4 regions of the Brenneria sp. L4-2C genome follow, and region 2 is predicted to be linked to each of the others. Evidence: predicted binding sites of a transcription regulator. Region 2 holds the regulator's gene; each other region holds the start of a gene.
What was found. Region 2 encodes PhoB, which activates phosphate uptake and scavenging genes when phosphate is short. Its sites were predicted from a motif close to CTGTCATAAAACTGNCNNAT; they were not measured.
Positions count from the first base shown of each region.

Region 1: a site for PhoB is predicted at 1,003-1,022, ahead of nudF (ADP-ribose diphosphatase). Genes of this name have one in related genera too.
Region 3: a site for PhoB is predicted at 2,161-2,180, ahead of ABRZ26_RS19215 (esterase-like activity of phytase family protein). Genes of this name have one in related genera too.
Region 4: a site for PhoB is predicted at 2,544-2,563, ahead of pstS (phosphate ABC transporter substrate-binding protein PstS). Genes of this name have one in related genera too.

Region 1 is NZ_JBEIAC010000011.1:97,669-101,160, forward strand. It holds gene tolC (outer membrane channel protein TolC) at 1-733, opposite strand, end outside; gene nudF (ADP-ribose diphosphatase) at 1,078-1,710, shown strand; gene ABRZ26_RS16275 (DUF1249 family protein) at 1,715-2,146, shown strand; gene cpdA (3',5'-cyclic-AMP phosphodiesterase) at 2,228-3,055, shown strand; gene yqiA (esterase YqiA) at 3,055-3,492, shown strand, end outside.
Region 2 is NZ_JBEIAC010000003.1:265,951-269,442, forward strand. It holds gene ABRZ26_RS07310 (cobalamin-independent methionine synthase II family protein) at 1-461, opposite strand, end outside; gene phoR (phosphate regulon sensor histidine kinase PhoR) at 743-2,065, opposite strand; gene phoB (phosphate response regulator transcription factor PhoB) at 2,093-2,782, opposite strand; gene sbcD (exonuclease subunit SbcD) at 3,364-3,492, shown strand, end outside.
Region 3 is NZ_JBEIAC010000016.1:88,156-91,647, reverse strand. It holds gene ABRZ26_RS19230 (ABC transporter ATP-binding protein) at 1-206, shown strand, start outside; gene azuC (stress response protein AzuC) at 493-570, opposite strand; gene ABRZ26_RS19220 (multidrug efflux MFS transporter) at 909-2,102, shown strand; gene ABRZ26_RS19215 (esterase-like activity of phytase family protein) at 2,261-3,492, shown strand, end outside.
Region 4 is NZ_JBEIAC010000022.1:53,946-57,437, reverse strand. It holds gene pstA (phosphate ABC transporter permease PstA) at 1-251, opposite strand, end outside; gene pstC (phosphate ABC transporter permease PstC) at 251-1,210, opposite strand; gene pstS (phosphate ABC transporter substrate-binding protein PstS) at 1,396-2,436, opposite strand; gene ABRZ26_RS21695 (efflux RND transporter permease subunit) at 2,639-3,492, opposite strand, start outside.

The sequences.
Region 1 (3,492 bases), on a different contig from region 2:
GGTTCAGGTTGCGGTTTTCCGCTTCTTTCAACAGAACGCTGACGCCGCCGGGCGTCTGGGTGGAAAACCGTTTGATGTCCAGGCCCGCCAACTGCGGGTAAAAATTACCGCTGACCTGACGCAGCGCTTCCAGATTATTATCCAGCGTATTGCGGGCCAGCACTTCGTTGGCAAGGACGTTATCATATTCGGCGCGGGCGTTTTGCACGTCGGTAATCGCCACCAGCCCGACATTATAACGCTGGGTCGTCTGATCCAACTGGCGATAAATCGCCTGCTTCTGAGCGCCGATATAAGACAGGGAATCAATGGCGCGCAGTACGTTGAAATAGGCGGTCGCCGTATTCAGGATAAGATTCTGCTGGGCCGTCTGGAAGGTGACGTCTTCAATCCCGGCCTGTTTTTCCTGCAAGGTCAGCGCGCGCCATTTAGACATATCAAACAGCGTCTGGGTTAACTGTAATGATGCGCTTTTGACATCATTGTTAATGCCGTTGCTATCTCGAAAACCATCGGTATAGGTATAATCCGCGCCTAAACCCAATTGCGGCAGCAATGGGCTTCGTGCTTCATTGATCTTTTCAAACGCGGCATCGCGGGTGGCTGCTGAGCTACGTAAGTCTGGATTGGTATTTTTCGCTTGTTGGTATACCTGTAACAGGTTTTCCGCCTGACTCATTAAGCTAAAACCGCTCAGGCTCAAACCAATAAGAAGAGGGAGCAATTTCTTCATTTGCGTTCCTTGTTGTACAGCAATGTCGCTATGATAACGCCGTCTATAGACGAATAGTTTTCGATTCTATCAGAATCTGCCAATAGGATGAGGTAACTGAACGTGCCATATTTCCTGAAGTCAGCCCCGATTAGGAGGGCTTCTGCGCCATTCGGAGCCGATGTCGCAGCGCCTTTATGCACATCAGTTTGCACCTGCCGCACGACAACGGTCCAGACTAAATCGCCCTGTTGGGAAAGATTCCGGAATTATGTAAATTTACCACAAACAAGCGCGAGTATGATGACAGGGATTTTCGCCCTACAATGATCGGTTCCATCGATACCCGTTACAGGAGTTTAATCATGGCGTCTTCAGTATCCAGTCCGGTTACCTTTAGTAAAGATGATGTAGAAATTATTGCACGTGAAGAATTATACAAAGGTTTTTTTTCACTGATACGCTATCGTTTCCGTCATCGCCTGTTTAATGGTGAAATGAGCGGCGAGGTCAGCCGCGAGATACTCGAGCGCGGACACGCGGTCGTTCTGTTGCCCTATGACCCGGTGCGCGACGAGGTGGTCTTGGTTGAACAGATTCGTATCGCCGCGTACGACAGCAGCGTGTCCCCCTGGCTGCTGGAACTGGTGGCGGGGATGATTGAACCGGGTGAAAGTCTGGAAGATGTCGCGCGGCGGGAAGCGCAGGAAGAGGCGGGTCTGGTCGTCGGCCGTTGCCGGCCGATCGTCAACTATCTTGCCAGCGCGGGTGGCACCAGCGAGCGTCTGGCTGTTATGGTAGGGGAAGTGGATACCCGAACCGCGGCGGGGATCCATGGCCTGGCGGAAGAAAATGAAGATATCCGGGTGCATGTGGTCAGCCGTGAACAGAGTTATCAATGGGTTGAAGAAGGGATTATCGATAACGCGGCGTCCGTCATTGCCTTGCAATGGTTGGCGTTGCACCATAAAAAACTGAGAAACGAGTGGGTGGATTGAATTTATGAAGCGCTATACCCCGGATTTCCCGGCAATGATGAGGCTATGCGAAACCAATTTCATGCAATTACGGCGTTTGCTGCCCCGTATAGACGAAGTCGGTGAAACCGCGGTTTATCGCGTTCATAATGCCGTTTATCGCTTAACTATCCTTGAGTCAACCCGTTACACCTCGTTGGTCAAGATTCAGCAGACCGCCCCGGCGGTGAGCTACTGGAGTCTGCCAATGATGACCGTCAGGTTGTATCATGACGCGCTGGTTGCGGAAGTGTGTGCGAGTCAGCAGATCTTCCGCTTCAAGGCACGTTATGATTATCCGAATAATAAGTTACATCAACGTGACGAAAAGCATCAAATTAATCAGTTTCTTGCTGATTGGCTAAAATATTGTTTGGCGTATGGTTCGATGTCGATCCCAGTTTTTGATACCCAATAGATTCAATGTGTAAAGCCAGCGCATCTGCGACTTGAAAGATGACGGGTATAGACAGATTTAAGTAACCAAGGACACCATCATTTGGAAAGCCTGTTGACACTTCCTGTGGCGAGTGGCGCCAGAATCAGGATTTTACAAATAACAGATACCCACCTTTTTGCCGGTGAACATGAAACGCTGCTTGGTGTTAACACATACCACAGTTATCACGCCGTGCTGGATGCGATACAGGCGCAGCAACATGCGTTCGATTTGATCGTCGCCACGGGCGATTTGGCGCAGGATCACTCGCTGGAGGCCTATCGCCACTTCTCTCGCGGCATCAGACAGTTGTCCGCGCCTTGCGTGTGGCTGCCGGGCAACCACGATTTTCAGCCGGCGATGTTCGATACGCTGGCTGAAGAGGGGATTGCGCCGTCCAAACATGTGCTGGTGGGCGATAAATGGCAGATTATCCTGCTGGACAGCCAGGTGTTCGGCGTGCCGCACGGCGAACTGAGCGATTATCAACTCGAATGGCTTGAGCGCAGTCTGCAAAGCCAGCCGGATCGTTTTACCCTGCTATTACTGCACCACCATCCTCATCCTTCGGGCTGTACCTGGCTCGATCAACACAGCTTGCGCAACGCGCATAATCTGGCCGCGGTGTTGGCCCGCTATCCGCTGGTGAATACCGTTTTATGCGGGCATATTCATCAGGAGCTCGATCTCGACTGGCACGGCAAACGCCTGCTGGCCACGCCGTCCACCTGCGTTCAGTTTAAACCGCACTGCACGAATTTCGCCATTGACGATGTCGCGCCCGGCTGGCGTTATCTGGACTTGCTGCCGGATGGCGGGCTGGAAACCGAGGTGTTTCGTCTGGAAGGCAATGATTTCTTGCCCGATATGGATTCGGACGGTTACTGATGCCGGCTTTACTCTATCTGCATGGCTTCAACAGTACGCCCGACTCGGCGAAAGCGACGGCGCTGAAGACGTGGCTGGCGCGCCGTCATCCCGATATCGAGATGCTGGTGCCGCAGCTTCCGCCTTATCCGGCCGACGCGGCCGAGCTGATGGAGTCGCTGGTGATGTCGCGGGCCGGTAGTCCGCTGGGCATTGTTGGCTCTTCTCTCGGCGGTTATTATGCCACCTGGCTGTCTCAATGCTTTACCTTACCCGCCGTGGTGGTGAATCCGGCGGTGAAGCCGTTTGAGCTATTGCTTGATTATTTGGGCGAATATCAGAACCCCTACACCGGCGAACAATATGTGCTAGAGTCTCGGCACGTTTACGATCTGAAGGTCATGCAGGTTGAACCGTTGGAGTCGCCCGATTTGTTGTGGCTGCTGCTTCAGACCGGG
Region 2 (3,492 bases):
TCTATCGCCTCGCGGCCGCCGCGAAAATGCATCACGCTGGGGCTGGGAATCGTCATTTTCGCCACCGCATCCCCTGCAATGCTGTTCAGATAGCGAAAATCCTCCAGCATCGGATGCCGCGGATTAAAACTCACTTTGCCCGTGACTTTAATACCGTGCGACTTGGTCTGAATACCGTGGAACTGAATCCCCTGCTCCGCTTCATAGCGTTCAACGCCGTTCAACTGCGCGAAGAAGTCAAAGTGCCACCAGCTGCGACGCAGTTCGCCGTCCGTCACCACCTGCAAGCCGGTGGCGCGCTGCCGCTCGACAATGCGCAGGATTTCCCGATCTTCTATTTGCCGCAGTTGCAACGCATCAATCTCGCCGGCCTGATACTGTAAACGAGCCTGCTTGACGGCCGCCGGACGCAGCAAACTGCCGACGACATCGGCGCGAAACGGAGGATGTGTGTTAGCCATGATAGGTCACTCCCGGGTAGCGGTCGGCGCGCACAAGACGCGACGGCCGGCATCAATGAGGTAATGGAATATTCGTCGACCTGCCGCATGCCGGCAGACGGATTGGACATCTGGACGTCTATAATTGAGCGCTATCGTTGCACAGCGCCGCGAGCGGCGCAATGGAATATTTTTCACTGCTGGTGAAAAATATTCATTTTCATACCCCGTGCGAATTCAGCGTCGAGAGGCGCTGTCCATTGCCGCCAGACCAAGCCGGATTTCATGAATAACATTTTCCGTCAGACTGAAGGATTCGCGGTATTCTCGGCCAGAGAGGCAGGCACAATCAACCTGTTCGGCAAGGTAAAGGCAAAACGGGAACCTAAACCATCCTCACTCATGATCTCCAGACGGGCGTCATGGTGGCTCAATGCGTGTTTCACAATCGCCAGACCTAATCCACTGCCGCCGGTCTGCCGCGAGCGCGCTTTATCGACGCGATAAAAGCGTTCCGTCAAACGCGGCAAATGCTCCGCGGCGATCCCCGGTCCGTTATCGCTGACCAGAAACTGCGCGCCTGCCGGCGTTTTTTGCCAGCAAACTTCGATGCGCGTTCCCGCCGGCGTATGGTTGACGGCGTTATACACCAGATTGGAAACGGCGCTGCGCAGTTGTTCTTCATTACCGAACACCTGGAGATTTTCATTTACGCGAAAGACAATCTCGTGACGCGCCTGACTCAACGTCTGGGCCTCGCGCTGCAATACGCGCAGCATCAGCGGCATGTCGACCTTCTCGCTCAGATCGATGGCGGCGGCGGCTTCTATCCGCGACAGAGTTAGCAGCTGTTTGACTAATCCGTCCATGCGTCGCGTCTGTTCCTGCATGGTATTCAACGCCTTACTGCGCAGAGCGCCGTCCAGCGTTTCATCCTGCATCATTTCCAGATATCCCTGCAACACGGTCAAAGGCGTGCGCAGTTCATGGCTCACGTTGGCGAAAAAGTTACGCCGCGCCCCTTCCAACTGGTGCATTTGAGTAATATCGCGCGCCACCATCAGCAGTTGCCCTTCGGAATAGGGCATAATGCGAAACTCAACGTGATGGGCGTTATTCAGTTGCAGCGTTAACGGACGGCTAAAATCCTTGCCTTTCAGATAGGCGGCGAATTCAGGGTAACGCAGCAAATTGAGGATATTCTGCCCGCTGTCTTCCGGCCAGCGAAAGCTAAGCAGGTGCTGGGCCAGGCGATTACACCAGAAGATGGCGCCCTCTTCGGTGGTGATCACCACCGCATCCGGCAGCGACTCGGCTCCGCTGCGAAAGCGTTTGATCAATAACGCCAATTCGCGCCGCCGTCGCCGGTTGCGCAATTGCATCTGATACAGGCCGTAGAATAGCGGTTCCCAGCTCCAGCGCCCGGGAGGCGGCGTCATACTGCGATCGACCCACAGCCAGTAGGAAAGTTTAAGCTGATTGTAAAAGTTCCAGCAGAGTACAATCAGAACCGCTGCCAGTAAAAACCAGGGCAGATAGCCGACGATCAACCCCAACAGGAGCGCTGGCAGACAAAAGAAAGCCAGCTCCAGCGCCAGCCTCTTCCATGATAAACGTTCTAGCACGTTGATGTTTCCCCGCTACGGCAGCCTTCAATAACGCGTCGAAAAACGATATCCCGTTCCGCGAACGGTCTGCACCATTTTATCATGACCGCTGGTTTCCAGCGCTTTACGCAATCGGCGGATATGAACATCAACGGTGCGATCTTCAACATAAACGTTAGTGCCCCAAACGTGGTTAAGCAACTGTTCACGACTGTAAACCCGTTCAGGATGCGTCATAAAGAAATGCAACAGTTTAAATTCCGTCGGCCCCATATCCAGCGCAAGATCTTCCGTCGTGACCCGATGAGAGGAGGGATCCAGACTCAATCCGCGCATTTCAATCACTTCTTCAACCGCCATCGGGGAAATGCGGCGCATCACCGCTTTGATACGCGCCACCAGTTCTTTGGGCGAAAAAGGTTTGGTGATGTAATCATCCGCCCCGACCTCAAGCCCGCGCACCCGATCCTCTTCCTCGCCGCGGGCGGTCAGCATCATAACGGGGATGTCGCGCGTCAGCGCCTCGCGTTTCATATGCTTGATGAATTGCAAACCAGAGCCGCCCGGCAACATCCAGTCCAGTAACACCAGTTCAGGAAAAGGCTCCGACAATTGCATGACCGCACTGTCGTAATCTTCCGCTTCGACAGGCTGATAACCATTCTGTTCCAGTACAAAACAGATCATTTCACGAATCGGTGCTTCATCTTCCACGACCAATATGCGTCTTGCCATTGTTTATCCTGCCGTTAATCATCGTCGCTGTTAGCATGCGCAGAGCATTATGCGTCAGTTTTGTGACAGATTTATGAAAAAAATGCAGGAGCATTTTTCAACGTCACGTAGTGACGGCCCGCAGGGCGAGCCCCATGGATGGGGCGAGTAAAAAAATGCAGGAGCATTTTTCAACGTCACGCAGTGACGGCCCGTAGGGCGAGCCCCATGGACGGGGCGAGTAAAAAAATGCAGGAGCATTTTTCAACGTCACGCAGTGACGGCCCGCAGGGCGAGCCCCATGGACGGGGCGAGTAAAAAAATGCAGGAGCATTTTTCAACGTCACGCAGTGACGGCCCGCAGGGCGAGCCCCATGGACGGGGCGAGTAAAAAAATGCAGGAGCATTTTTCAACGTCACGCAGTGACGGCCCGCAGGGCGAGCCCCATGGACGGGGCGAGTAAAAAAATGCAGGAGCATTTTTCAACGTCACGCAGCATATTTTCGAGCCGATTTCCAAAGTCGGGTATTCGCAAGGACAGGCACGCCTGCGGCTGTTTATACTAGATGCCACAGCGAAGACTTATCGTTCAAGGAGTTCCATGCGTATTATCCACACCGCCGACTGGCATCTGGGGCAATATTTTTACACCAAGAGCCGTGCAGCCGAGCATCAGGCCTTTCTGCACTGGCTGATTGCTCAGGTCGAACAGCATCAGGTGGATGCGGTA
Region 3 (3,492 bases), on a different contig from region 2:
CCGACGTGTTCGCGGCGATCCAGGCTATCCGCCGGCAGGAAAACGTGACGATCCTGATGGTGGAGCAGAACGCGATGGAAGCGCTGCACATTTCAGACCGTGCTTACGTGCTGGCGCTGGGCAAGGTCGCCCTGACCGGTAAGGCCGACGAATTGCTGGACGATCCGCGCATGCGCGAGCTGTATCTGGGCGGCCGGGCGGTTTAATCACCGTCGACGCGCTGCTTTTACCCCACCCCAACCCTCCCCTTCGCAGGGGAGGGTGCCAACTCCTCCCCCTAACAAGCGCTCCTTGTCGGGCGCGTGCTACGACGTGGCATAAAAATACCTTTCTTTTCGCGCACGAAATAAGCCTACATATACCGTTATCGGTAAATATGCGACTAAGAGACAGGGCAAGGGGGAGGCCGGGTGGGGGTTGTTAATGGTAACGTCGCATAGATCAAAAAGGCCGCATACGCGGCCTTTGAGCAGAAACGGTGTTTAACGAAAATTAATGGATGGCGCCCGGCGGCACATCTTTATAAGCATTGATGTAGACATTCAATAATTTTTTCAATAATTTGCGCATTGTGCTCACCTTGATGAATGACGTTGTCGAATTGTTATCCTGATGTGATTAATTGTACGATTCGCCATCATCCCATGCAAGTTTTTTGTGATGTGCATCACAAAAATAGTTCTCGCATGTCGTCGTAACCACCACTGCGGCGCTGGCTTGCCGCATACTTTTGTTGCGAATAGTTACCGGGCTATTGAACAACAAAATCGCACTCTATGTTATGCTCGTCGCGAGAGATGAAATACCAGTAACCGTACGTTATTTGTTGATCCCCCTACCTGCAAATTACGTTCTGACGCTTAATTTCACCATTGGCAACCGGCTTACAAAGGCGCGTCCCGCACACCATGGAAACCTGGAAACTCAATTTATTCGCTGCATGGCTGGGCTGTTTTTTTACCGGCATGGCCATGAGCCAGATATTGCCCTTTCTACCGCTGTACATAGAACAACTTGGCGTACATTCGCACGAATCATTAAGCCTCTGGTCCGGCGTCATTTTCAGTTCTTCCTTTCTGGTTTCAGCGATTGTCGCGCCGTTATGGGGGAGTCTGGCCGACCGCAAAGGGCGTAAGCTGATGCTGCTGCGCGCGGCGCTGGGCATGTCCATCATCATGGCGCTGCAAGGCCTGGCCGCCAACGTATGGCAACTGTTTATTTTGCGCTCCCTGATGGGGCTGACGTCGGGCTTTATCCCCAATGCGATGGCGTTGATCGCCTCGCAGGTGCCGCGGGAAAAGAGCGGCTGGGCGCTGGGAACCTTATCCACCGGTCAAATTTCCGGGGTGATCCTCGGCCCGCTGTTCGGCGGATTTATGGCCGACTACCTTGGCCTGCGGATCGTCTTTTTCATTACCGCCGGCATGCTGTTCACCAGCTTTCTGATTACGCTGTTCGCGATTAAAGAAAACGTCATCAAAGTCAGCAAGGCCAATCGATTGAGCGGTAAAGCGGTGTTTACTTCCCTGCCCTACCCGACGCTGATCGTCAGCCTGTTCATCACCACCATGATGATCCAACTGTCAAACGCGTCCATCAACCCCATTCTGACGCTCTTCATCCGCGACCTTGCGCCCGATAGCAATAATATCGCGTTTATCAGCGGGGTCATTGCCGCCATCCCCGGCGTATCGGCGCTGATGGCCGCGCCACGGCTCGGCCGTCTGGGCGATCGCATCGGCGCGCACCGTATCCTGATTGCCGCGCTGGCGTTCAGCGTACTGCTATTCTGCGCGATGTCGGTCATACAAACGCCAACCCAGCTTGGCATACTGCGGTTTATGCTGGGCTTTGCCGACGGCGCGCTGATGCCCACGGTCCAGGCGCTGCTGGTAAAATACAGCAGCCAGCAGGTCACCGGCCGCATCTTTGGCTATAATCAGTCGTTTATGTATCTGGGTAATGTGGCCGGCCCGCTGATTGGCTCCGGCGTTTCAGCCATCGCGGGTTTCCGCTGGGTCTTTCTGACGACCGCGTTTCTGGTGCTGTGCAACTGCATACAGATCGCGTCGCAATTTCGTCGGCTACCTAAAAAAACCTGAACACGTCCCGAACGGCGGATTTCATCGATACCCATCCCGATTGCGTGCCGGCGTAAAACCGTCACGCGAATGACATATCCGTTATTTAAGCTCCTGTGATTTGCATAATCAAATCAGCCCATACCGCCCGATGACGGACACCCACAAGAGTGAATACGATGAAACAGAATGTGTTGCCGCTGTTGCTAGCCGGACTTATTCCTTTAAATGCCCTGGCCGATGGTGAAAAAGTCACCCGCTACGTCGTCACCTTTCCGCAAGGAGACCGTGTCGGTTATCAGGGGAAATTCGCCGGTCATTTTCCCAACGGGTTACCGATCGGGATTGGTTCCGGCCTGCATTTTGCGGGAAAACAGGGCGACGACCTGCTGTTTACCACCCTGACCGATCGCGGCCCCAACGCCGATGCGCCGATGGCGGGCGATAAGGAAGCCAAGATCTTCGCCAACCCGGATTACACTCCGATGGTTATGGATATCAAAGTGAGCGCCAAAGCGGCGCAGGCCGTCAACCCCCGCCCTCTGCATGACGAACAGGGGCCGATCAACGGCCTGCCGTTGCCGGGCGGTTTGATTGGCTCCACCAACGAGGTGGCGCTCAATGACGCGCTGCTTCCCCTGACGACCAGTAAACGCGGTCTGGATACCGAGGGCATCACGCCGGACGGCGACGGCGGCTTCTGGCTGTGCGATGAATACGGCCCGTTTCTGATCCATATCGATGCGCAGGGGAAAATCCTGCAAAAATTCGGCCCGACGCCCATCGGCGACGAACACGCCGTCGCCGACGGACTGCCCAATATCATCAAATGGCGTCAGCCCAATCGCGGCTTCGAGGGGTTGGCCAGACTGCCGAACGGCGACCTGATCATGGCGCTGCAAAGCACGCTGGATATTGAGGGCAAGAGCAAGAACCAGGCGCGATTCACGCGACTGGTCGTCTTTAACCCGGCAACCGGCGCCAGCCGTATGCTGGGCTACCCCATCGATATCGAGCGCTATAAAAAGGCCAAAGACGCCAAAATCGGCGATATCGTCGCTTTGGATAATCAACGCATTTTGCTGGTCGAACAAGGCGCGGATAAAGACAAGCAGATGCAGAACCGCATCTATCTGGTGGACCTGAGCAAAGCCACCGATCTGACGGCGTTCGACGCCGACGGCAAATCGCCTGAATTCGACGATCGCGAGCAGTTGGAAAAGCGCGGCATTCGTCTGGCGCAAAAACAGGAATTGCTGGATTTGCGTAGGCTGGGCTGGCGGCAGGAAAAGGTTGAAGGCCTGGCCATCGTCGATAGACAGACGCTGGCCGTGATCAACGATAACGACTTCGGCCTGCGTGCCGTACTGCAATCTCCGGTGAAAGCCAAGGACAAGGCGGATGATTATCA
Region 4 (3,492 bases), on a different contig from region 2:
ATGGCGTTCGCCAGACCGCCCCCTTCCGTGTTCGGCGGCGGCGTCATTTCGGTAAATAACGCCAGCGACATGCCGTCAATCCCTTTGCTGATGGTTGAAAACAGGATCCACACCAGCCAGAACAGGCCGAACGCCATGGTGACCATCGATAAGCACAGGGCGATACGGTTTTTCTGCCGCCGCCACGACTGCATTTTCTGCCGTGAACGCAGCAGAGACTTTTCGTGTTGTTCCATACCTAATGCCGACATCAGCGCGTCCCCTCATTCTTTGCCAGACGCATAATCATTAATTTTGAGCACGCCAGAACAATAAAGGTAATAACAAACAGGATCAGCCCCAGCTCCATCAGCGCCGCGGTGTGCAGACCGGATTCCGCCTCGGCGAACTCGTTCGCCAGCGCCGAGGTAATGCTGTTGCCGGGCATATAGAGCGATACGCTGTCCAACTGGTAGGTATTGCCGATAATAAAGGTCACCGCCATGGTTTCGCCCAGCGCGCGCCCCAATCCCAGCATAATGCCGCCTATCACCCCGTTTTTGGTGAACGGCAGAACGATATGCCAGATAACCTCCCAGGTGGTGCAGCCGATGCCGTAGGCGGACTCTTTCATCATCACCGGCGTTTGATCAAACACATCGCGCATCACCGCCGCGATATAAGGAATGATCATGATCGCCAGAATCACCCCCGCCGCCAGAATGCCGATGCCGAATGCCGGGCCTGAGAACAGCGACCCGACAATCGGAATGCCGGACAGCACATTGCCGACCGGCTGCTGAAAATATTTGGCGAATAACGGCGCGAAAACGAACAACCCCCACATACCGTAAACGATACTGGGGATGGCGGCCAGCAGCTCAATCGCGACGCCCAGCGGGCGTTTCAGCCATCCCGGCGCCAATTCGGTTAAAAACAGCGCAATACCAAAACTGATCGGTATGGCGATAATCAGCGCGATCAACGAGGTGACAATGGTGCCGTAAATCGGCACCAGCGCGCCGAACTGCTCGGCAGGCGCATCCCAGTTCTTGGTCCACAGAAAAGAAAAACCGAATTTCTCGATACTGGGCCAGGAAGCCACAATCAGGGAAACAATAATGCCCCCTAACAACATCAGCGTCACCAGCGCGGCCAATTTTACCAGCGCGCCAAAAATGATATCGCCGTGCTTTCCGGGGGCTTTGATAGTTGGCTTGTACTCAGCCATGCGTCTCTCTTCTTAATTTAACGATGCTTGATAACAAAAGTGGCAGCCAAGGATGGGGAGGAGATGTCCTCTCCTCCCCTTTTATACCTTGCCGCACTCAGCGAAATGGCCTTGCTACCAAACACAAGGAACGTAGTACGATTTTAGTACACTTCTTCTTAACGCAATGCTTTTTCTCGTTATCTTTAATACAACGATTTACCGCTGCTGTCTTTCACATTCGTCTTCCAGGCCGCGCGAATCTGCTCAACGACTTCATCCGGCAGAATAGCGTAATCCAGCGCCGTAGCCTGAGAACCGCCTTTCTGATAAGCCCAGTCAAAGAACTTCAACACTTCCGTACCCTGTTCGGCTTTCGGCTGCGCTTTTTGCACCAGAATGAACGTCGTTGAGGTGATAGGCCAGGCGTCATCGCCTTTCTGGTTAGTCAGATCCTGAGCGAAAGATTGGCTCCAGTCCGCGCCTTTGGCCGCATTGCTGAAACTTTCCCCGGTCGGGCTGACCACTTTGCCGTCTGCGGAAACCAGTTTGGTGTAAGCCAGATTATTCTGCTTGGCGTACGCGTACTCGACGTAGCCAATGGAGCCGGGCAGACGCTGAACGAACGCGGCGATGCCGTCGTTGCCCTTGCCGCCCAGACCGGTCGGCCAGTTAACCGTGGAGCCGGCGCCGATTTTTTCCTTCCACTCCGCATTCACCTTCGCCAGATAGCTGGTGAAGACGAAAGACGTGCCGGAACCATCCGCGCGACGCACCACTGCGATATCCTGATCCGGCAGTTTGGCATTCGGATTCAGCTTGGTAATGGCGGGGTCGTTCCATTTTTTGATTTTGCCCAGGTAGATGTCGCCCAGCGTTTTGCCATCCAGCGTCAGATCGCCGGATTTGATGCCGGGAATGTTCACCGCCAGCACCACGCCGCCGATAACCGTCGGGAACTGGAACAAACCATCCTGCGCCAGCTTATCGTCGGACAGCGGCGCATCCGTCGCGCCGAAATCGACGGTCTTGGCGAGAATCTGTTTTACGCCGCCTGATGAGCCGATGCCCTGATAGTTAACTTTATTACCGGTTTCTTTTTGATAGGAGTCAGCCCATTTGGCATAGACCGGCGCGGGGAATGTCGCACCTGCGCCAGTGAGATTGACGGCGGCGAAAGCGGAAACCGCCGTCAAAGAAAACGTTGCCGCAACAATACCGGCGATAGTGGTACGCATAAGTTTCATAATCCCTCCTGTGGGATAGCAAAAATGTCGACCCGGAGCCGTAATTAATCAGAGTGTAGTGTGCAGGAGGAAAAATAGGACAGTTGAGTGACAGTAAAATGTATGTAATGTGACAGTTTTATGACAAACCCAAAATCGCAGCGATGGGCCGCTGAAATAACGGCCCGGTCACAAGAAAAAACAAAGCGGAGGAGAAAGCAGGCTATGCCATTTCCGGCTTGCGCAACGCCGTTTTTTCGGCCTGCATAACAAGACTGAGCGACGCCGGCAATACGGTCAGCGTCACCAACGTAGCGAACATTAACCCGCCGATGATGGCGTAGGCCATCGGCCCCCAGAATACCTGATGTGAAATCGGGATCATCCCCAGAATGGCGGCGCAAGCGGTCAACAGTATCGGTCTGGCGCGGTGTTGCGCGGCTTTTATGATCGCGTCTTCGCGATCCAGCCCCTGACGCGTGTTGCTGTCGACTTCGCTGATGAGAATAACCGCGTTACGAATAATCATCCCGGCCAGCGCAATAATGCCAAGCAACGCCACAAAACCCATTGGCGTGCCTGTCGGCAGCATGGCCGCGACAATCCCCGGCAGGCCGAAAGGCGCCATCAGCAATGCCAGCAGCATGCGCGAAAACGTCTGCAACTGGATCATCAGCAGAATAAGCATCGCGCCAAGCGTAACCGGCAACACGGTGTAGACGGAACTATTGCCTCGGTCTGATTCCGCTACCGTACCGCCTTCTTCAATGCCATAACCCGGCGGCAGTTCGGCGCGCAACGCATCAACAGCGGGAAGCAGCGCCTGCGATACGCCTTCGGCGCGCATACCGGGCGCCAAATCCGTTTGAACGGTGATAAAAGGCAGCCGCTGGCGCCGCCAAACAACCGGATCGTCAACATGCCAGACCGGCGTAGCGACGCGGCTTAACGGCACTTTCTGCCCGCCTGACGTGGTCAGCATCAGAGACTCGATGCTGCCGGTATCCAGCCGCTCGGCGTCATTGCCGCGCAGCACCACATCAATCAGACGGTTACGATCGCGCACGGTGGTCATCA